2 regions of the Comamonas sp. FUJ_7 genome follow, and region 1 is predicted to be linked to the other one. Evidence: riboswitches for the same ligand, from Rfam matches in the RefSeq annotation. Region 1 holds a riboswitch; the other holds the start of a gene.
What was found. A riboswitch is a leader RNA that binds a small molecule or an ion and turns the genes downstream of it on or off. The one in region 1 is predicted to bind cobalamin.
Positions count from the first base shown of each region.

Region 2: another riboswitch for cobalamin. It lies ahead of AC2I9W_RS00650 (TonB-dependent receptor domain-containing protein); the one in region 1 lies ahead of AC2I9W_RS04880 (TonB-dependent receptor domain-containing protein).

Region 1 is NZ_JBXXZI010000002.1:245,630-253,546, forward strand. Features, by position in the region: gene AC2I9W_RS04865 (lipocalin-like domain-containing protein) at 1-393, opposite strand, end outside; gene AC2I9W_RS04870 (VOC family protein) at 456-896, opposite strand; gene AC2I9W_RS04875 (ABC transporter permease) at 998-3,679, opposite strand; cobalamin riboswitch at 3,741-3,966, shown strand; gene AC2I9W_RS04880 (TonB-dependent receptor domain-containing protein) at 4,032-5,906, shown strand; gene AC2I9W_RS04885 (ABC transporter substrate-binding protein) at 5,891-6,739, shown strand; gene AC2I9W_RS04890 (ATP:cob(I)alamin adenosyltransferase) at 6,751-7,290, shown strand; gene AC2I9W_RS04895 (ABC transporter ATP-binding protein) at 7,287-7,917, opposite strand, start outside.
Region 2 is NZ_JBXXZI010000001.1:127,093-135,009, forward strand. Features, by position in the region: gene AC2I9W_RS00625 (HD-GYP domain-containing protein) at 1-345, shown strand, start outside; gene AC2I9W_RS00630 (sensor domain-containing protein) at 342-2,831, shown strand; gene AC2I9W_RS00635 (helix-turn-helix transcriptional regulator) at 3,007-4,254, shown strand; gene AC2I9W_RS00640 (cell division protein ZapA) at 4,598-4,981, opposite strand; gene AC2I9W_RS00645 (DUF904 domain-containing protein) at 5,024-5,233, opposite strand; cobalamin riboswitch at 5,476-5,715, shown strand; gene AC2I9W_RS00650 (TonB-dependent receptor domain-containing protein) at 5,786-7,690, shown strand; gene AC2I9W_RS00655 (cobyrinic acid a,c-diamide synthase CobB) at 7,695-7,917, shown strand, end outside.

The sequences.
Region 1 (7,917 bases):
ACCCATGCCTGCACGCGCCATGCGTTGGTCGTGGTGCAGCTTGCGGCCCTGTACATCGCAGAGCGCGGCATGGGCAAAGATCAGTTGCTTGGCGGCCAGTGGTGACTGCAGACTCTGCGTGCCTTCAACGCGGGAGCGAAAAAACGTGAGCTGAAAGCCCCAGGGGCGGTCTCCCGCTTGCAACTGTCCGGTGATGTACCACCACTCGGTCTGTAGGTCGGGGTGACTGCCGAAGTCACGCGGAAATTGCAGCGTTTTGACAGGCAGAGCCATGGCTGAATGGGGCAGGGCCAAGTTGCTCAAGCCAAGACCAGCCGCAGCCAGTGCGTGCAGAGACATCCGGCGCGAGATGGTTGCATTAGCAGGTGCGAAATTGGCTGGCATCAGGGGCATTTGGCGCATGCCCCATTGTGACCGTTCAGGCTGCTGCGGTGACTTTATTGACTTGCTCTGTATCAGCCAATATCGAGCAACGGAACAATCACCATCCAACTGACGCCAAAGCGGTCTGTCACCATGCCAAAGCTGCGGGCAAAAAAGGTCTCACCCAGTGGCATCTGCACCTTACCGCCTTCGCCAATGGCTGCAAAAATGCGGTGGGCTTCATTTTCATTCGGGGCAGTGATGGAGAGGGCAAAGCCTTTGAAGTCAGGCTTGCCGCCATTCATGCCGTCAGACGCCATGACTTGGGTCTCCCCAATCTGCATATTGGCGTGCATGATTTTTTCAGGGGCCATCTGACCCGGGCCACAGCCTTCCTGGGCCGATGATTCAGGCTGTGGGGGGGCATCTTTGCAGCGCATCAGCGCAGTGATTTCAGCGCCAAGGGCCGCTTGATAGAAATCCAGAGCCTCTTCACAGCGGCCATCAAAAAACAGATAGGACTGGACTTGCATACGCACCCCCTAGAGCTGAGTCAGATGATTTATTGTGCAGCGCCGCTGTTTGCTGTTGTGTGAAAAACTCTGCTGGGATTGCAGGTATAACGGTTGGGTATTTACCAGTCTTCTTTGACGGCAAGTACGGCGTCTGCACTGGCGGCCTTGCGCCCGGCCAGCCAGGCGGTAATGACGCCGGCGAGTATCACGGCTGCCGCAAGGCTCAACAGGCGCAGGGCAGGCAGGCGCAGCTCCATCGTCCAGTGAAAGCTCTGCGGATTGACTACATGCACCAGGATGACGGCCACACCCAGGCCTAGCAAGCTGCCAGCCATGGCGCCCATTGCCGTCCACGCCAGTCCTTCGGTGGCCACCACACTCAGTACATTGCGCTGTGTCAGGCCCAGGTGCGCCAGCAGACCAAACTCCTTGCGCCGCGCCAGTACCTGGGCGCTGAAGCTGGCTGCAATGCCGAACAAACCAATGCCAATAGCCACGGCCTGCAGCCAGTAGGTCACGGCAAAGCTGCGGTCGAAAATGCGCAAAGAGCGCTCGCGCAGCGCGGCGCTGCTGACGAACTCCAGTGCTGGCGCAGGCCGCCCCGGCGTTGCAATGGCTTGTTCTATGGCAGCTTGCAGCTCGGCGGATGTGAGAGTGCTGTGCACCTGGGGCCAGGTGGCAATCTCGCTGATCTGCGCGGCATTGCCTGTATTGCCGGTGAGAGCCAGATAGTCCTGCCAGTCCAGTGCCACAGCGCCAAACTGGCGAACATAGTCGCGCCAGATAGATGCTATGTAAAACGTAGCTGCTTGCGCTTGATGGTCGTGCGCTTGAAGGCTAAAAGCCTTGGAAAGCAGCGGCCACTCATCTCCAGGCTTCAAGCCATAGAGCTGGGCCACGGCTTCGCTGATATGCACGGGAATGCCGCTGCGCGCTGAGGTTAGCGGGCCGTCGACCCATGGCAGTTGCATGGCCTGATCACCTTTGAGTGGGCGAATCAGCAGGCTGATGGCCGGGCGCTCAGGGCTCAGTACCAAGGTGCTGCTGCGCATGGCTTGTGCGCGCTCTATACCCGGTAACTGGCTGATGCGCTGTGCGGCGTCTGCAGGCAGCAGGGCTGCATCTGCGCGGCTTGAGCCACCGGCGGCGCGTACATAAAGAGGGGCGGGCAGCACGGCATCGAGCCACTCCATCATGCTGCCGCGAAAACTGGTGACCATGACTGTCAGCGCCACGGCCAGGCTCAGGCTGGCCACCACGCCGCCGACGGCCACGGTGGTGGCGTGGCGCATACGGCGTGCGCGCTCCAGTGCCAACATGACCAGCGGCTGGCGTGAGAGGCTTGAAGGGACCATGCCAAGCACGGCACCCAGCAGCCACGGCAGCGCCGCCATGCCGCCCAGCAGCAGCAAGCCCACGGCGATATAGGCGGTCAGTGGAATGCCCGCCACAGGCGGCATAAAGGCCAGTGCCACACTGGCTGTAAGCAGCAGCAAGGCGGGCCAGATATGCGGCGCTTTTTCATGGGCGCTGCCAAGGCCTTTGAGCGTGGCAGCCGGGGGCAAATCCATGGCAGTGCGTGCAGGCCACCATGCGCCAGCCAGCGTGGCGGCAATACCGAGCAGGCCGAAGACCACGGCCGCTATTGAGCTCCAGTGCAAATTGGGTTGAACCCCGGCAAAAAAGCCGCCGCCCAGATCGCCGCCCAGCACCTGCAGGGCCAGCCATGCTAGGCCACTGCCCAGAGCAATGCCGGCTAGGCTACCGATGATGCCCAGTGCCAGCGCCTCCAGCAGCACCAGTGCCATGCGCTGGCGTGGCGTGGCTCCTAAAACTGCCAGCAGCGCAAACTGCGGTGCGCGTTGCGCCACGCTGAGTGCCAGCACCGAGAACACCAGAAATGCCCCGGTGAACAAGGCCACCAGCGCCAGAACCGTCAGATTGACACGGTAGGCGCGTGACATCTCGCCCACGCGCTGCTGGTCGTCGCTGGGCTGCTGTATCAATATCTGCCTCTGCCAGTCTGGCAGCGCATGCAGGGCGGTGGTGACCTGACTGCGGCTGGCGCTGTCGGTCAGCAAGATGTCGATGCGGTCCAGCCTTTCAAAGTCAGCCAGCTTCTGCTGCAAGGCGGCAATGTCCATCACGGCCACGGGCGCGCCACTGGCTGCCACGGTGCCGGCAATGCGTAGCTGCTGCGGCTGACCATTGAGCAGCCAATTCAAGGGGGCGTTTGGGGCCTGATCGGGGCTTAGTTGCAGGGCTTGTAGAGCAGAGGCGTTGAGAAACACCGCATCAGGGGCGAACAAATCAAGCCGGTTGCCGCCTTCAAATAGGCGCGGCATCAGTGCCGGGGCGATGTGAGCAAGCTTGAGCGCATCGCTGCCCAGCACGCGTAGCGTGGTGCCGCGTGCAGCGCCCTTGGTGTTGCTGGCTGTGACTGCGCCTTCAGTGCTGCGTGCTGTGGCATCGCCCGAAGGAGCTGCGCTGGATGGCAGCAGGGCCGAGGTCTCCAGCCAGGGCACGGCGCTGGCCACGCCTTCGGCCTGTGCAGCCTGCGGGTACAGCGCCAGCGGCAAGCTGCCCTGCATGGCGTGCAACTGCAGATCGGGCTGGCCGTTGACACTGCGCACCGCACGCGAGAACTCATCAAGCGCAGATTGGTTGATGACATGCACTGCAAACCCCAGAGCCACGCCCAGCATGATGGCGATCAGCGCTGTAGCTGTACGCCACGGGTGCTGGCGCAGCTCTTGCCATGAAAAGCTGCTGAGCAGCAAAAACAAGGAGGTAGGAGTCATCAAAAACGGAGGCCGAAATTCTGCATCGGCCATTGGGTGCAGTGCTGGGTGGGACAGATCGCTAAAATAGCGCGCTTTGGTGCTCGCGGCGTTGTTCTGACGCAGCAGTTAAACGGGAAACATGGAGGTCTGCAATCACCGCAGGCTCAGCATGTACTGCCCCCGCAACAGTGAGTGCACAGGTGAAAACCACGCTGTCTATCGCAGCCACTGAAGCGCATTGCGCTTTGGGAAGGCCAGGCAGCGCGTGCATCAGTCTGGATACCGGCCAAACATGGGCCAGGGCTTGAAAAAGCCTCTGGTGTGGGACGCATCAGGCGGGGACGCCGGTGCCAACTGTTTGAGAACTTCTATGTCCAGCTCTATCTCCTTCGCTCAAGGCGATGCTGCCTTGCGTGCGTCTGCATCTGCTTTTTCTTCTTTTCGACTGACCTGGGTGGCGGCGGCTACTTTGTCTGCCTGTGCGTTGACTGCCCAGGCGCAGACAGAGCGGCAGATGGCCGAAACCGTGGTCACGGCCACGCGTATTCCGCAAAGCATGGACAGTATCACGGCCGATATGACCGTGATCGACAGCGAGCAGATCAGCCGTGCAGGCGCTGTAGGCGTGGCCGATGTACTGGCGCGTGTGCCTGGTGTTCAGATCAATCGCAATGGTGGTCCCGGCCAGGCGACCAGCGTGTATTTGCGCGGCATGAGCAATCAGCACTCCATTGTGTTTGTGGATGGCGTGCGTTACAGCACACAAGAAATGCAAGGCGGTGGCAACTGGGCATCCCTGCCTCTGGCACAGATCGAGCGTATCGAAGTGCTGCGCGGCCCTGCAGCTGCGGTATATGGCTCGGACGCCATGGGTGGAGTGATTCAGATCTTCACGCGCAAGGGACAGGAGGGTGCACCCTTGCCTTATGCGGAGCTGGGCTTTGGCAGCTATCGCAGCAGCAAAGCGGCTGCAGGCCTGACAGGTGGTGCGAATGGCTTGACCTATGCCTTTAATCTGGCCGATGAGCGCAGCCGCGGCTGGGATGTTGTCACGCCTTACGGCTTAAATAATACGGACAAGGATGGTTACTCCAATAGCTCCGCCAGCGTAAACCTGGGCTACAAGGCGGGCATTCATGCGCTGGATGGCAGCTTGCGCTACAACCGCCTGAAGTCTCACTATGACCAGAGCCCGGCGCCTTTTGACGATTACGACACGGTAGAAACCACCACAGCCAGCCTGAAATGGGGCGCGCAATGGAACGAGATGTACCGCAGCGTGGTGCAGCTCTCCCATACCGAGATGGATACTGAGCGCCGTACCAGCTCCCCCGAGTCGGCCAAGGGCAAAAGTGATGGCCTGCTGTGGCAGAACATCTTTACGCTGGGTGCCAACCGCTTCAATGTGGACTACGAGCGCAATGAAGATTCGCTGGATACCCGTTACGCTTGGACTCAGAACACTGACAGCAAGCGAGTACAGAACGCCTTGGCTCTGGGCTGGAACTACAGTTCGGGCGCACACAGCCTCAATGCCCATGTGCGTCACGATGAGGTGAAAGACCAAAAAAGCAAGACCACGGGTGGTCTGGGCTATGGTCTGCAAATCAACGATCAGTTGCGCTGGGTGGCGTCGGCAGGAACCGCTTTTCGCACACCAACCCTGTACGAGCGCTTTACTGGCCAGGCTGCTGCAGATCTACGACCCGAAAGCAGCCGCAATATAGAAACTGGTTTGCACTTCGAACAGGGCTCTAACACGCTTTCAGCCGTGATATACCAAAATCGCGTGCATGACCAAATTGCGTGGGACTCTTCCTGCTACTGTTATAGCAATTGGCAAAGTGTGAATATCAAGGGCCTGACCTTGTCCGGCAGCACTCGTCTTTCCGGCTGGAACCTGGGCGGATCGCTGGACATGATGCAGCCCATCAACCGCGAAAACGGCAAGCTGCTGCCTTATCGCTCCAAGCGCATGCTCAAGCTGTACGCAGACACCCAGGTCAATGCCTGGGTGCTGGGTGCGGAGGCACAGCTCTATAGCCAGCGTCAGGTGGATGTGGCCAATACCCAGCAGCTGGGTGGCTACAGTCTCTTCAACCTGTATGCCGAATATGCGGTCAACAAGCAGTGGAGTGTGCTGGCGCGGCTGAATAACCTGACCGACAAGGATTACCAGCCCAGCAAGGGTTATGCCAATGCAGGTCGCAACTTCTTTGTCAGCGTGAAGTGGACTCCTCGCTAAAGCGGTGGTTGCTGGCGGCAGCAGCTCTGTGCTGGGCAGGCGTGGCGCAGGCCGCGCCGCCTCTGCGCATCATCTCCTTGCTGCCGTCAGCTACAGAGACTGTTTGTGCGCTGGGCGCTTGTGATCGGCTGGTGGGGGTTGACGAGTTCTCGCAAGATCCACCGCAGGTGCGCAGCCTGCCCCAACTGGGCAAGACCTGGCAGCCGGATATGGAGCGCATCGTGGCTCTCAGGCCTGATCTGGTACTGCTGGGACGGGTGGATGGCGTGATAGCTCGTTTGCAGGCCGCCAGGATTTCATATCTGGTGGCCGATGCCGCCACGATCGAGCAGGTGCAGGCGGTGATGCATAAGGTGGATGAAGCACTGGAGACCGGGCAAGCGCTGGCCGTATGGCAACAGATGCAGCACCGACTGGAGACTGTCGTCGCCCCTGTCAAGGCGCGTCATCAGATCAAGGAGCCGCGTGTCTATCTGGAAGTTGACCCCGCCATGTATGCCGCAGGCCCACGCTCCTTCATGGGGCAGCTGCTGGGCCATCTGGGGGTGCGCAACATCACACCGGATGCAGCCAGCCCATTCATTCGACTATCGCCAGAGTTTGTGCTGCGCGCAGATCCTGACCTCATCATCTTGGCGCATCACGGCAGCAGCTTGCGCAAGCTCGAAGACAGGCCCGGTTGGCAGAAGATGCGAGCCGTACAGCCCGGGCAAAAGCAGCACCGTGTCTGTCAGTTGACGGCGGAGGAGGGACGCACTGTGACCCGCCCCGGCCCTCGACTAGATGAAGCAGCCACCATTTTTGCCGCCTGCTTGCGGCGACTCGATTTTTGATTGTTCAATCCATGAAGCTCAGCAAAAACTTTGACGAAGTCTGCTATCCCTTTATCTGTGAGATCTCCTACCTCTGTGACTTTGAAGTGACCACCGATGAGCTGTGCGGGTTGATTGGCAGCGCGCTGGAGTCAACGCCAGCTGAGTTTGCCGATCTGCGCGAAGACCTGGATCGCATACAGCCGCTGGCTTTTCATATCAATGGCTCGATTCGCGGCAAGCTGGCAGTAGATGAGGCAGATCTGGATTGGCTCAAGCAGCGCCTTGACTATTACCGCGAGCAGGCCGGAGAGCGCTTTCATGCCTTTGTGCTGCCGCGAGGTGCCGCCCCTGTGCCGCAGCTGCATCAGGCGCGCTCTGCGGCCAAGAAAGCCATTCGTTGCATGGTGCGAGTGGAGCAGGAGGGGTGCGAGATTCCTGAGATCCTGCCGCGCATGTGCAATGTGTTGTGCAATCTGTTCTTTGCGATGACGCTGACGGTCAATCAACGCCGAGGCGTGGAGGAAGTGCCTTTCGTCAGCAAGAGCTACAAGGTGCGCGACCCGCGCTAGGCGCGTTCCTCATGCATGCCGCTGGCCGTCAACCGCAGCACGCGGTCGGCGCGCCTGGCGGCTTCAGTGGAGTGGGTGACAAGCACCAAGGCCGTGCCTTGCTCGCGCGTCTGCGCCAGTAGCAAGTCCATGATTTGCTGGGCCGTTGACGGGTCCAGATTGCCGGTGGGTTCATCAGCCAGCAGCAGAGGCGGTGAGTGCACCAGTGCACGGGCAATGGCCACGCGCTGCAGCTGGCCACCGCTGAGCTGCTGAGGCAGGCGCTGGCCTAGGCCTTCCAGCCCCACGGCTTGCAGTACCTGTTGCACGCGTTGCTGACCTTGGGCATTCATGCGGCCCAGCAGCATCAGCGGCAGGGCGATGTTCTGCACCACATCCAGGTGCGGCAGCACATGAAAGGCCTGAAACACAAAGCCCAGATGTGCCCGTCGCCAGATGGCGCGCTGGGCTTCATCCAATGTGGAAAGGTCTGTGCCTTGATGCAGAACCTGGCCTTCTTGCCAGCTGTCCAGTCCTGCCAGGCAATTGAGGAACGTGGACTTGCCTACGCCGGAGTTGCCGATGATGGCGACAAATTCACCGCGCTGAACCTCGAAGCTGATCTGCTCGAAGACGCTGGATTGGGCA
Region 2 (7,917 bases), on a different contig from region 1:
CAATATCGGCAGCGCTATGCGCCACATGTACTCAAGGCATTTGTGCAGGCTCTTGGTATTTATCCTCCCGGCTCGCTGGTCGAACTCAGTGATGCGCGTGTAGGGGTGGTCGTTTCCGTCAATACAAGCCAGTCTCTGAAGCCCCAAGTGCTGGTGTATGACCAGCAGGCAGAGAAGATGCTGCAGCATGTCGATTTGCTTGACTACGTGGGTTTGGGTATTCGCCGCGGCTTGACGCGCAATCAGCTTCCAAGAACAGTGCTTGAAGCTCTTTTGCCGCAGCGAAGACTCTGTTATTTCTTCGATAGTTCTGTAGCTTCAACAGCCGAGAAGGACATTGTGTGAATTCGCAGCAAGGCTTTCATGTCGATCCTTTGCTGGTCTCGGTGCTTGAGGGCTTGCAAGAGGGGGTCTGGCTGCTGGATGTGCAGACGCTGCGGGTGATTCATGCCAATGGAGCAAGCGTACAGCTCACAGGCTATACGGCAGCTCAGGCCAAGGAGCAGTACGTCGAAGTGCTGTGTGCATCCCTTGTGCAAAAAGCGTTCTGGCAGGACGAATCCAACTGGCAGGGTGGGGCGAAATTTCTTTCTGAAATTCGCTGTGCTGACGGCTCGCTGCTAGCTGTGGAACTGGGGGTGAATGCGGTTGCCCAGAATTCGCAATTGCTGATGCTCACCATGCTTGACTGCAGTGAGCAGTTGCGCCACGAGAGTGAGTTGGACATGCTGCTGTCAGAGTTGCGCGCCACTCTGGAGTCGGCTGCAGATGGCATGCTGGTCTGTGATCTGCGTGGCGGTATTCGTGCTTTTAATCACCGTTTTGCCGATCTGTGGCAGTTGCCTGAATCGCTGCTGCTTCACAGAGACGATGGCGCGATTTTCGCGCATCTTGAGAAGCAGACGGTCAGCTGCGAAAGTCAGTTCACTTTGCTGCAGGGTGCACAGGATCTGTCTGTGCCGCAAACTTCTGAAGTGCTGCAGCTTAGAAGTGGGCGAGTGCTAGAGCGCAGGTCAGTGCCTCAGCTTAGCCGCGGTGTTGCAATAGGGCGTATCTATTCCTACCGGGACATTACGGTGGAGTCCAATTCGGCTGCAGAGTTGCGTCTGGCAGCACGGGTCTTTGAGTCCAGTCTGGATGGCATTTTCATCGCTGATGCACATGGGGTCATCGTGCAGGTAAACCCCGCAGGTGTACAGCTCTTGCATGGTATGACTGTGCTGGGGCGCTCCGCTTGGACCATTTTTGAGTCCGATAACGGGCAGGTGGAGGATTTGTGGCAGCAAGCTGCTGAGTGCTGGGAGGTCGGGGGCTTTTGGGAGGGCAATCTCTGGCTCAAGCAAAGTGAGGGCCAGCGCTGTGCTGTCTGGCTTTCCTGGGTTGCCTTGCGAGATGGCTATGGTCGCTTGATGCAAAGCATAGGCTTCATGCGTGATATGACGATGCAACGCAGTGCCCAGCAGCAGATTGAGCAATTGGCGTACAGCGATGCTTTGACGGGGCTGCCTAATCGGCAGCATCTGAGTCGTCATGTGCAGACCGTAATTGCTGCAGCCCGCTTCAGTTCCCAGCCTTTCAGTATTTTGTTTTTGGATCTTGATCGCTTCAAGATCATCAATGACTCTTTGGGTCATGATTTTGGCGATAGGGTGCTGAAGCTGGTGGCTCAACGACTGAGTGCACTGCTGCGGCCTGCCGACATACTTTGCCGCCAAGGCGGTGATGAGTTCGTTATCTATCTGAGTGGCTGCACGGGGGAAGGAGCTTCTGCGGTAGCCGCTCGTATTTTGGAGGAGATGCGTCAGCCGCTCATGCTGGACGGACTAGGATTTTCCGTGCAGTGCAGCATCGGTGCCGCTCAGTTCCCGGCGGATGGGTTGACATTGGATGAGTTGATTCGCCAGGCTGACATTGCCATGTATCGAGTCAAGGAGCGTGGGCGCGGCAACTTCAGCTTTTATCAGCCTCAGATGAGCGCGGGCCTGCTCTCGCGCATGAAGCTGGAGCACTCCATGCGACAAGCCTTGAGCAAGGGGCATATGGCAGTGCATTTCCAGCCCCAGGTGCATATCCGCTCGGGCCGAATTGTGGCTGCAGAAGCGCTGTTGCGCTGGACAGATCCTGAACTAGGTGTCATATCACCTGCTGCTTTTATCCCTTTGGCGGAAGAGTCTGGCTATGTGGTGGCGCTTGATGCCTGGGTGTTGGAGCAATCTGTACAGGAGGCAGCCCGCTGGCAGGCCGCGGGGACGCCTGTCAAGGTCTCGGTCAATGTCTCGGCACTGGAGTTCCGACAGCCTGATTTTGTAGACCGCTTGACCCGTGTTCTCAAAGACAGCGGTTTACCGGCCCGATGGCTGGAGCTTGAGTTGACGGAGAGCATTTTGTTGCAGGAGGCGCAGGAAATGGCGCAGCGAGTGCACCAAATTGCGGAGCTTGGTGTGAGCTTGGTGATCGACGACTTTGGCACAGGCTATTCAAGTTTGGCTTACCTCAAGAAGCTGCCGATCTCAAAGATCAAGATTGACCAAAGCTTTGTGCGTGGCTTGCCGCATGATGCCGGGGACAAGGCGATTGTGGGAGCCATTATCAGCATGGGGCAGGCGTTAGGTGTGGAGCTTGTGGCTGAAGGGGTGGAGACGCAAGAGCAATGCCTCGCAATTGATCAAATGAAAGGAGACTATTTCCAGGGCTACCTGTGTTCGCCGGCCTTGCCTGCAGATCAATTCAGGAGACGGCTTGAGCAGGGCGCGTCGCAGAGTAGACCGCAGTGGCAGTCGTACGACTTAGGTGAGGATGAGGGGAATACCCGCATCTCCGGCTTGCAATAAGCACTCGGGGCTCTCATCTTCCAAGTCTTTATCGTCTGAGTTGACGATGTGTGATCGCTGCGAATGCAGAACAATCCGTTTATTTCCAAGCTGAAGTTTGGACGCGGGGTGTTGAGCTGCTGTGAGCGTGCTCGGAGTTGAGCAGCTTGATGGGCCGGATTTTTTGAGAGAGCAAATGCCCAAAAGCGATTACGCAACTTTTGACTTCTATAGCTATCTTGGAACCCCTGTGGAGGCGGCTAACCGCTTCCATGTGCTTGGGGGATCTGAGTCTGTTTGCCCTAAGGCACTAGAAGGTGATGCAGTCATTAGTACTGAGAGCTTGAGTCAGCTGATTTCTGCCTTGTATGAAACAGCGATAGATCCTCAGGAATGGAAGCTCTTTCTCGAACTTTTGCGCTCCCATGCGGCAGGTAACTTTGCCTCTCTTGTTGTAAGAGATCCCAATGGCGAGAATCTCGGCTGGGTCATTTCCGCGACAGGTAGTCGTGCGGAGGTCATGCCCTATGACCCATATGCCCAATGGAGCCCTTTTGTGGGGATTGCCAAGGATAGCGTTGTCACCTTGCTGGATGTGATGACGGAGGCTGAATGGCATGCCTGTCGCTACTACACAGAGTGGTGTAAGGGTGTGGGGATTGAGCACATACTGGCAGTTGATGTTTCCACCGATAACGGTTGCTCCTATGGTTTGCGTATCACTAGGGCAGGCACTACTGGTGCCTTTGAGCAGAGGCAGCGTGATCTCGTGCGGATGCTGGTGCCTCATCTCAAGAGAGTGTTGAACCTGCAACTGAACCTGCACCGAGACCGGCAGGTCATATCGCTGTACGGGCGAGCCACTGCCCAGCTGATGATGGGGGTGGTGATTCTTGATCAGAATGGGAGGATGATTGAGGCCAATCCTGCCGCGAAAACGATCTTGAATGTAGGTGACGGAATCAGAATCAATAACGGTGCACTTGAGGCCGTTTATGCCAATGACAATCGCAAGCTGCAGCGCCTCATTCGCGATGCGCTGCTTTCTCCCAGAATGGCTCGTACCTCAATGATGGAAGGTATGTCCATCACTCGCCAGTCAGGTCAGTTGAACTGGGGAGTGGTGGTGCAGAGTATTTCCCCTGATGAGTGGACGGAGGGCAAACAGCGTCCCAGTGTCGCGGTTTTTCTACGCGACACAACGGGCAAGGCCGATCCTCCAGTCAAGCTCACGCAGCAACTTTTTCATCTGACTCCTGCAGAAACGGCCGTAGCTACACATTTGAGCAATGGGATGTCTTTGGAGGAGGCTGCAGAGGCCTTGGGTATCAAGCCCAATACGGCAAGAGCTCACTTGCGCTCTATCTTTTCGAAGACGGGGGTGCGCAGGCAAACAGAGTTGGTGCGCCTGTTCCTCAATAGCGTGGCATGGCTGGGGAACTGATGGCCCAGCCGAGGGAGAATAAAAAAAGATCCGCAGAGCGGATCTTTCAAGGTGGGTAGTTGCTTGTTTCCAGCAGTAATGAAGCAAGCAACAAAAAATAGGTGTCTGCAAATGCCGCCGGTTCGTCATCCTGAACCGGAGGTTCAGGTGGGCAAGAGCAACCTATCGTTGGGTTCATCTGACGCGAGACGATCACGCTCAATAGGTGATGTATCAAGCCCGTGCTCAATGAGCATTGGTTCAAGGAAATATAAAAACCGGCAGATTTGCAGACGTTCTCATTTTAACGTCTGCTCAGGTGCCTTGTGCACTCAAATGCCATTGAGTCATTCGGGTGAAGCGCTTAAAGAAGGCGGGTGTCTGACTCTAGGACTTCGTCCAGCTTGAGCATCAATTGTGCCGCCAGAGTTTCCTGACGTTGCTGCTCGGCATGGAGGGCTTGGGCAGCTTCGGCATCGACTTCAGGTGGCTGCTGTGTCAGGTGGTGCATTTCTGCCTCGGCGCTAGCCGTGTGAGCCTGTTGTGCATCGCGGTCAAGAACATCAAAAGCCATGTTCAAAGCGGCCAGGACGGCCACGCGTTCGCGCGATCGAACTTTGCCGCTGTCACGAATGCGGGTCATGGCCTCGTCCACGCGGTGGGCAGCTTCTTGCACGCGTTCTTCTTGACCATCGGGGCAGGTCAGCACATAGCTTTGCTGCATGATTTGCACATCAATCTGCTTCATGGGCGTCAGTGGCGGGTCTGGTTATGGGTGAAAGTGACGAGGTCACTCGCCCTGGTTGGCGGGCAGGCGTTCGATCAGTGCATCAACGCGAGCGCGCGCAGCCTGCAGGCGCAGACGCAGCAAATCGCGCTCTTGTGTGAGAGCAATGACCTGATCGGTAAGCAGGGTGTTGGTGCGCTGCAGTTCCTCGTGGCGCACCAGCAGACGCTCAACACGCTCGGCAATGAGATCAATAGAGGGCTGGGTGGTCATAGACTCTGCCATTGTAGGTCTTGCAGTCTGGGCATGGATGTAAATATGCAGGCAAATTTGGCTGTTTGTGCCGAGGAATCGCCTTGCTTGAGCAGTGCAGTTGGGAACTTGCTGGTCTCTTTCAAAATCGTAGCGCTATACGCAGGCGCTGTCTGCCCCAAGATGCTGTTTAAAGTAAAAAATCGTCACCTGAACGGCAGATAATTTAGTTCGATCGAACGATGGAGGGGCCGACAGGCTTATTACAATGCGCAGCTGTTGGTGCTCGAGGCTGCTCTTCTGCGGTCTCAGTTCAACGGGAAGCAGGGAGGAGCTGGCCAGAACACTGGCCTCTCCGAGCCTGCGCTGCCCCCGCAACGGTCGGCGAATGGAGTGCCGAGCATTCCACCTTTTCCCTCATAGCCACTGGCGCTCAGCGCTGGGAAGGCTGGTAAGAGGATGATTCGCCTAGCCCGGATACCGGCCAACATGGGTGTGTCTGCATCAAGTGCAGGCACTGTTTGCTCATTGTCGGCGGGTAGGCTGGCAGGAGCGTGTTCAGGTTCGCTTTCCATGAGTTCGCATTATTCGTCTCTGTGCGCCGCACAGCAGGCTTCGCGCGTGTGCGCATCTTTCCCCTCGGTTTTTCGTCCCACCGTTTTGGCATCGCTGCTGACCATGGCATCGCTGGCACAAGCGCAGCAAGTGGCATTGGCAGACTCCGTGCATCTGCAAGAAACCGTGGTCACGGCCAATCGCATTGAGCAGCCACTGTCTGACCTGGTGGCCGATATGTCTATCGTGGACAGAGAAACCATTGAAGCCGCAGGCGCAGTTGGCATTGCCGATGTGCTGACCCGTCTGCCAGGTGTGCAGATGGTGCGCAACGGAGGGGCAGGCTCTACGACCAGTATTTATCTGCGCGGTGCAGAGACGCGCTTTACGGCGGTCTACATTGACGGCGTACGCATGGACTCGCAGTCCACCGGCGGAGCTTCCTGGCAGGATATTCCGTTGGAGGCGATAGACCGCATCGAAGTGCTGCGCGGCCCGGCTGCTGCGGTCTATGGCTCTGACGCGATTGGCGGAGTGGTGCAGATCTTCACCAAAAAGGGGGAGGGCAAGGCCAAGCCTTATGTGGGCTTGGGCTGGGGAAGCCGTGGCACGGTCAAGGCACAGGCGGGAGTCAGTGGAGCCGAAGGGGGCTGGGACTACAGCTTGGGTGTCTCTCATGCCAGCAGCAATGGCTTTAACGCCAGAACCACGGCAACGGCCAACCCCGATGCCGATGGCTATCGCAATAATGCCTTCAATGCACGCATGGGCTATCAGATCAATAAGGCCCACCGTGTGGAAGCGACGGCGCTGACCAGCTACATGAATGCGGGGTATGACACCAGCGCAGCCGATGACCGCAGCATCTACAAGATGAGTGCCGTAGGCATGAGCTGGCTGGCCAAGTGGAGCGATGTCTACAGCAGCCGTTTGCAGTACACGCAGTCGCGTGACTTTTATCAGACTAAACCCAGTCCTTACGAAACCGATACGCGCCTGCACAGCTATCTCTTTCACAATGAGTGGAAGCTGGGTGCGCAGACGGTGACGGCAGCACTGGAGCGCCGTGAAGACAAGCTGGTCAACAGCGGACTGGACACGGGCACCCGTGAGCGTTCGCAAAACGCCCTGGCACTGGGCTATGGCCTGCATCAAGGGCAACACACGCTGCAGCTCAATGCGCGCCATGATCGCGACAGCGAGTTTGGTGGGCACACGACCGGCAGCGCCGCGTATGGCTATGAATTCATGCCGAACTGGCGTGCCACGGCTTCGGCCGGAACCGCCTTCCGTGCACCTACGCTGTATCAGCGTTTTAGCCAGTATGGCGATGCTGCACTGCAACCTGAAAAAGGCCGTAACGTGGAGCTGGGCCTGAAGTGGGGCAAGGGCAGCGATAGTTTCTCGGCCACTATTTATCGCAACAACGTCAGCAACCTGATCAACTATGTGGGTGGCAAAGGCACTTGCTCCAGTGTGGCGCTGTCTGGCCCCAAGGGCGGTTGCTATGCCAACGTGGCCAAGGCCCGTTATGAAGGCATCACGCTGGCGGCAACCACCCGTCTGGGGAGCGTGAACCTGCAAGGCTCGGTGGACTTCCAGAATCCGCGCGATACCGACAAGGACTTGCAGCTGGCACGCCGCGCCAAGCGCTACGCCAACCTGTCAGCCGACACCATGGTGGCAGGCTGGAAGCTGGGTGCTGAGATGCAGACGGCGGGCAAGCGCTTTGATGATGGGGCCAACAAGAACGTGCTGGGCGGCTACACGCTCTGGAATCTGAGTGCCCAAAAGCAGCTCACGCGAGAGTGGAGCCTGGTGGCGCGTATCAACAACCTGGCTGACAAGCGCTATGAGCTGGCCAGAACCTATGCCACCGAAGGTCGCAATGGCTACATCGGTGTGAAGTGGGAGGCTCGCTGACGCCATGACTACCACCGCAATGCATGAAGCAGGTGCGCGTTGCCCGGCGCTGCTCATCAGTTCTACGGCCTCGGGCCAGGGCAAGACCACGCTGACCGCGGCTTTGGCCAGACTGCATGCCCGCCAGGGACGCAAGGTCCGTGTGTTCAAGTGCGGGCCAGACTTTCTGGATCCGTATTGGCATGAGCTGGCCAGCGGATCGCCCGTGCATTCGGTGGATTTGTGGA